3 regions of the Microbacterium sp. I2 genome follow, and region 2 is predicted to be linked to each of the others. Evidence: predicted binding sites of a transcription regulator. Region 2 holds the regulator's gene; each other region holds the start of a gene.
What was found. Region 2 encodes HrcA, which represses chaperone genes, less so after heat shock. Its sites were predicted from a motif close to TTNGCACTCGNNNNNNNCGAGTGCNAA; they were not measured.
Positions count from the first base shown of each region.

Region 1: a site for HrcA is predicted at 1,309-1,335, ahead of groL (chaperonin GroEL). Genes of this name have one in related genera too.
Region 3: a site for HrcA is predicted at 1,147-1,173, ahead of groES (co-chaperone GroES). Genes of this name have one in related genera too.

Region 1 covers NZ_JBLWIH010000001.1:380,494-382,759, forward strand. The annotation lists gene groL (chaperonin GroEL) at 1-1,272, opposite strand, end outside; gene ACLKM7_RS01735 (cold-shock protein) at 1,447-1,650, opposite strand; gene ACLKM7_RS01740 (LytR C-terminal domain-containing protein) at 1,809-2,266, opposite strand, start outside.
Region 2 covers NZ_JBLWIH010000010.1:359,983-362,248, forward strand. The annotation lists gene hemW (radical SAM family heme chaperone HemW) at 1-560, shown strand, start outside; gene hrcA (heat-inducible transcriptional repressor HrcA) at 670-1,710, shown strand; gene dnaJ (molecular chaperone DnaJ) at 1,762-2,266, shown strand, end outside.
Region 3 covers NZ_JBLWIH010000025.1:59,182-61,447, reverse strand. The annotation lists gene rarD (EamA family transporter RarD) at 1-575, opposite strand, end outside; gene groES (co-chaperone GroES) at 768-1,064, opposite strand; gene ACLKM7_RS18310 (Hsp70 family protein) at 1,473-2,266, shown strand, end outside.

The DNA.
Region 1 (2,266 bases), on a different contig from region 2:
CGCGACCTTGCCGGCCTGGATGAGCGCGACGCCACCACCGGGGACGATGCCCTCCTCGACGGCTGCCTTCGCGTTGCGGACGGCGTCCTCGATGCGGTGCTTGCGCTCCTTGAGCTCGACCTCGGTCGCCGCACCCGCCTTGATGACGGCCACGCCGCCGGCGAGCTTGGCGAGGCGCTCCTGGAGCTTCTCGCGGTCGTAGTCGCTGTCGGTGTTGTCGATCTCGCGACGGATCTGGGTGACGCGACCCTCGATGGCAGCGGCGTCGCCGGCACCCTCGACGATCGTGGTCTCGTCCTTGGTGACGATGACCTTGCGCGCACGGCCGAGCAGGTCGAGGGTGGCGTTCTCGAGCTTGAGACCGACCTCCTCGGTGATGACCTGGCCACCCGTGAGGATCGCGATGTCCTGCAGCTGCGCCTTGCGGCGGTCACCGAAGCCGGGAGCCTTGACGGCGACCGACTTGAAGATGCCGCGGATCTTGTTCAGCACCAGGGTCGCGAGCGCTTCGCCCTCGACGTCCTCGGCGATGATGACGAGCTCCTTGCCGTCCTGGATCACCTTGTCGACGATGGGCAGAAGGTCCTTGATGTTCGAGATCTTCTGGTTCGCGATGAGGATGTAGGCGTCCTCGAAGACCGCCTCCTGGCGCTCCGGGTCGGTGACGAAGTAAGGGTTGATGTAGCCCTTGTCGAAACGCATGCCCTCGGTGAGCTCGAGCTCGGTGCCGAAGGTCTGCGACTCCTCGACGGTGACGACGCCTTCCTTGCCCACCTTGTCGATGGCCTCGGCGATGAGCGCGCCGATCTCGGGGTCAGCGGCCGAGATCGAGGCGGTCGCAGCGATCTGCTCCTTGGACTCGACCTCCTTGGCGCTGGACAGAAGCTCAGCGGTGATGGCCGCGACGGCCTTCTCGATGCCCTTCTTGAGCGAGATGGGGTCGGCGCCGGCCGCGACGTTGCGCAGGCCCTCGCGCACGAGCGCCTGGGCGAGCACGGTCGCGGTGGTGGTGCCGTCACCGGCGACGTCGTCGGTCTTCTTGGCGACCTCCTTGACGAGCTCCGCGCCGATCTTCTCGTACGGGTCGTCGAGTTCGATCTCCTTGGCGATCGAGACGCCGTCGTTCGTGATCGTGGGGGCGCCCCACTTCTTCTCAAGCACGACGTTGCGACCGCGCGGGCCGAGCGTCACCTTGACGGCGTCGGCCAGGATGTTGAGGCCGCGCTCGAGACCACGGCGGGCCTCCTCGTCGAAAGCGATGATCTTTGCCATGTGTGTGTCGTCCCTCCGGAACGTAGGCTTTGGGTATTAGCACTCCACAATCACGAGTGCTAAATCATTCTGGCACTCGCACCTATCGAGTGCAAGCCGCCGGACCGGTTCCGAAACGCGAAGAAACGGGATGCCTCCCGGCATCCCGTTTCGTGTGATCGCGGCTGGGCGTGGTCAAGCGACGACGCGGACCGCCTCGGCCTGGGGGCCCTTCTGACCGCTGCCGACGGTGAACTCGACCGTCTGGCCCTCTTCGAGGACGCGGAATCCGGTCATGTCGATGTTCGAGTAGTGGACGAAGACGTCCTGGCCGTCGGCGACGGTGATGAAGCCGAATCCCTTCTCGGCGTTGAACCATTTGACGGTGCCCTGGGTCATGCGAAATCTCCTGTTGCCGGCGGTACTGGGCTTCATCGTATGCATCCACGACAGTGCCGCCACCCCGGATCGTCACTTGTTGACATGAGCGAACGCAACTGTTTACCGGCTCGAAACACACTCCGCCCGGAGTGGCGCTGGAGCGCCAGGAGAGGACTTCAGGGCGTGGGTGTCGGCGCGCCGGCCGCGGTACGGTCCAGGCCGATGACCACCGTGAGCTGCTTCATCGCGGGGTCGGCCGGCGGGTACGCATCGCTCTGCTCGATGTTGGCCCCGCCGATGACATCGGCCAGTCCGGCGGCAGCGGCCTCGTCCTCGGGGTTGACGTAGAAGACGGTGGTCTCGGGGAAGTCCTCCGAGCCCGCGCCGCCGGCCAGGACGCTGCCGTCGGCCCATCCGGCGGTGACGATCACGTCCTTCATCTGCGTCGCGAGGCCCTGCTCGGGCGTCGCGTTGAGGATCTGCACCTGGTAGCTGACGTCGACGACCGGCGTGACCTCGGGCTCTGGCTGGACCGTCGGCGTCGGCTCGGGGAAGAGCTCGATGCGGCCCGAGGCCAGCAGCGTGCCGAAGATGCCGACCGCGACGAGCACGACGGTCGCCAGTGCAGCCCAGA
Region 2 (2,266 bases):
CCTACGCCCTGATTGTCGAGGAGGGGACGAAGCTCGCGCGCCAGATCCGCCGCGGTGAGCTGGCGACCCCCGACGACGATCTGCAGGCGGACATGTACGAGCTCGCCGACGAGCTGCTGACGTCGGCGGGTTTCGACTGGTACGAGGTGTCGAACTGGGCGCGCGACGAACGACAGCGCTCTCGGCACAACCTCGCGTACTGGACAGGGGCGGACTGGTGGGGCTTCGGGCCGGGCGCCCACAGCCACATCGCCGGAGTGCGGTTCTGGAACGTCAAGCACCCGGCCGCCTACGCCCAGCGGCTGGCCCACACCGAGTCGCCCGCTGCAGGGAGGGAAGTGACGGATGCCGCGGCTCGTGGGCTCGAGACGGTACTGCTGCGCACCCGCATCCGCGACGGCCTGGCGCTGGCCGACCTGCCCGGCGACGCGCGCCGGCAGACCGCGGCGCTCATCGCGGACGGCCTCGTCGACGGCCCGGCGGCGCTGGGAGGACGCATCGTGCTGACGCGCCGCGGGCGGCTCCTCGCAGATGCGGTGGTCCGGGCGCTCACCGATTGAAGCGCCTCCGGGGCACGAGGCCGCGGATCCGGTAGAATTGGCACTCCAGTCGTGCGAGTGCCAAAGTGTGGTTCTCCACATCGGCGCCCAGGCAGCGTGAGGAGTCGGGATGGTCAGCGAACGCGGACTCGAGGTGCTGCGCGCGATCGTCCAGGACTACGTCGACACGCGTGAGCCGGTCGGCAGCAAGACGATCGTCGAGCGGCACGCCTTCGGTGTGTCGGCCGCGACGATCCGCAACGACATGGCGCTGCTGGAGGACGAGGAGCTCATCGCCGCTCCGCACACGTCGTCGGGACGCGTGCCCACCGACAAGGGCTATCGGGTGTTCGTGGACCATCTCGCCCAGCTTCGACCGCTGAGCTCTGCGCAGCGGTCCGCGATCGCGGCGTTCCTCGACGGCTCCGGCGACCTGGACGACGTGCTCGCGCGCTCCGTGCGTGCCCTCACCCGCCTCACCGGCCAGGTCGCGATCGTGCAGTATCCGTCGTTCGCCCGGGCGACGGTCACCCATGTCGAGCTGGTGCAGCTGGGCGGCGGGCGGATGCTGGTGATCGTCGTCACCGACACCGGTCGCGTCTCGCAACGGCTGACCTTCGTCCGCGACGAGTTCGATGAGGCCGACCTGGCCCGGATGCGCGCGGAACTCGGCACGCTGTTGGTGGGGCGCCCGGTGCGCGAGGGTCTCCAGCGGATCGCGGAGCGCCTCGCGGCAGCGGGTCCGGATCCGGCCGCGCGCGAAGCGGCCACCGACGAGATCGTGACGGCGGTCGCCGAGGAGCTCGAGGAGTTCCGTCAGGACAAGCTGGTCATGGCAGGCAGCGCGAACCTCGCTCGGAGCGAGGCCGACTTCCGCGGCAGCATCTACCCGCTCCTGGAGGCCATCGAAGAGCAGGTGACGCTGCTGCGGCTCATGGGCGAGATGGTCACCGATGAGCAGGGTCTCTCGGCGAGCATCGGCCGCGAGAACGAGGCGTTCGGACTGGCCGAGGCATCCGTCCTCGCCAGCGACTACGACGCGACGGGCTCGCGCGCCCGCGTCGGCGTCATGGGCCCGACGCGCATGGACTACCCCACGAACCTCGCGGCGGTGCGAGCCGTCGCGCGCTATCTCACGCGGATGCTCGAAGAAGACGAGAGCAGCCGCTGACGCGGACGCGTACACACGATCACGCGGCACTGCCGCGGCAGGAAGGCGAAAGTGGCTGACCACTACGAGGTCCTCGGCGTCTCGCGAGACGCCACCCCCGATGAGATCAAGAAGGCCTACCGACGGCTCGCTCGGGAGCTCCACCCGGACGTGAACCCGGGCGAGGACGCATCAGAGCGCTTCAAGCTCGTCACCCATGCCTACGACGTCCTGAGCGACCCCGATCAGCGGGCGCGGTACGACATGGGCGGTGACACGCCCTTCGGCGGGGCCGGCGGATTCGGCGGGTTCAACGACATCTTCGAGACCTTCTTCGGCTCGTCCGGCGGATCCCGCGGCGGCCGCCCGCGCTCGCGGCGCGAGCGCGGTCAGGATGCGCTCGTGCGGGTCACCCTCGAACTCGGCGATGTCGTCTTCGGCGTCCACCGTGACATCGATGTCGACACCGCGGTGCTGTGCGAGACCTGTCAGGGCTCGTGCTGCCAGCCGGGCACCAGCCCCGTCACGTGCGACATCTGCCACGGCACCGGCCACGTGCAGCGTCAGGTGCGGAGCC
Region 3 (2,266 bases), on a different contig from region 2:
AGCGACTCGAGCGTCAGGCCGCTGACAGCATCCACCGATGGTCCGACGCGCTTCTTGACCAGCCCGTACAGGCTGAAGCTCGCCGCCAGGGTCAGCGCGATCCACGGGAACGACCTGTACCCGACGATGATCACGATGACGGCGACGGCGGCGATGCCGATCGCGACCCACTGCGTGACGCGCAGCCGCTCGCGCAGCACGAGCACCGCCAGCAGCACCGTCGCGATCGGGTTGATGAAGTACCCGAGGCTGGTCTCGATGACGTTCTCGTTGAGCGCCCCGAACATGAAGACCTGCCAGTTCACGTAGATCAGCAGGCCGGCGATCACGGTCAGCCCCAGCACGCGCGGCTGCCGGAAGATCGCGGCGAGCCGCCCCCACGTGCGCGTCACGGTCAGCAGCAGTGCGCAGAAGACCAGCGAGAGAACGATGCGCCACGCGACCAGCTCGAACGGTCCGGTCGGCGCGAGCAGCACGAAGTACAGCGGCAGGAACCCCCACAGGAAGTACGCCGAGAACGCGTACACCCCGCCGAGACTGCGCTCGCGAGAGAGATCGGCGGATGCCGGGGGCAACGCCACCCCGGCTGTCGACGCCGCGGACTCGGCCAGTTCGTCGGTGTCACCTCCGGCGGGGCTCTCGGAGGGTTCGCGGTTCACCACCTCAGCCTAATGAGCGCCGCCGACGCCGGGTCGCCGTTCCCGGGGAATGCGAGAGGGCCGGATGCCACGGCATCCGGCCCTCTCGAAGCTGCGCTGTGCGCGGGGTCAGCGAACGACGACCGCCAGGACGTCGCGGGCCGAGAGCACGAGGAACTCGTCGGCGCCGAACTTGACCTCGGTCCCGCCGTACTTGCTGTAGAGCACGCGGTCGCCGACGGCGACGTCCAGCGGGACGCGGTTGCCGTTGTCATCGATGCGGCCGGGGCCGACGGCGACGACTTCGCCCTCCTGGGGCTTCTCCTTGGCAGTGTCGGGGATGACGAGGCCACTTGCGGTGGTCTGCTCGGCCTCGACCTGCTTGATGACGATGCGGTCCTCGAGCGGCTTGATGGAAACCGACACGGTCTACCTCTTCTTTCCTTGAGACTGAAGACTCGTTAGCACCCGCACAGTGAGAGTGCTAACGCCAAGTGTAGGCACGTGATTGGCACTCGTGCAACGTGAGTGCCAATTCGTGACGTCCCGATGATTCCAAGATGAGAATCCGAGCATTCGGCACTGAGCCCTGTACCCGCGCGTGATGCGGATGTATCATCACAGCACCGCGTGCCTCTACCACTGGGAATGGTGGGCCGCGGCGCGAGATCGGGGGAACTCGCCACTAGTGAGCTGGGGGCAGTCTTCATGGGTGGGTCATATTTTCTTGCTGTCGACGTGGGAACGAGCCGCGTAGGGGCAGCTACTGCGAGACTGAGCGCGGATGGCAGCATCACCGCGGCACCGTTCGCACTGGGTCGCAAGAGCGACAGCGTGGCCACGGTCGCCTTCGTTGCAGAAGACGGCGACCTGCTGTTCGGCGATGCCGCCGAACGGCGTGGGGTCACGCAGCCCGAGCGGCTGATCCGCGAGTTCAAGCGCAGCATCGGCGATGAAGTGCCGCTCACGGTCGGCGGTCAGGCGATCCGCGCCGAGCAGCTGTATGCGCGCACCGTCTCCGGTGTGATCGAGCTGGTCGCCGAGCGTGAAGGCGCTATGCCGGACGGGGTCGCACTGACGCACCCGGCGATGTGGGGCCCTCACCGACTCGGCCTCGTCCGCGCCGCGCTGGATGCGCTCGGCGTGGGAGAGGTGGCATTCATCACCGAACCCGAGGCGGCCGCCCGTCACTACGAGGCCGCCCGCGCGCTCCAGGACGGACAGACCCTCGCGGTGTACGACCTCGGCGGCGGAACGTTCGACTCCGTCATCCTGCGCAAGCACGGCGAATCGTTCGAGGTGGTCGGCGAACCGGTCGGACTCGACAATCTGGGCGGCGCCGACTTCGACGACGACGTGCTCCGACACGTCCTGCGCGCCGCAGAGGTGCCGGCCGAAGCGCTGGAGGATGCCTCTGCCGACGGCCGGATCGCGCTCTCGCAGCTGCGACGCGAGTGCGTCGACGCCAAGGAGGCGCTCTCGTTCGACTCCGACGTCGTGATCCCCGTGCTCGTCGCGGCCGGACGCTCCAGCGTGCGACTGACGCGGGCGGAGTTCGAGGACATGATCGACGAGTCGCTCGAGCAGACGATCGACGCGCTCGAGGATGCGCTCTACGCGGCGGACGT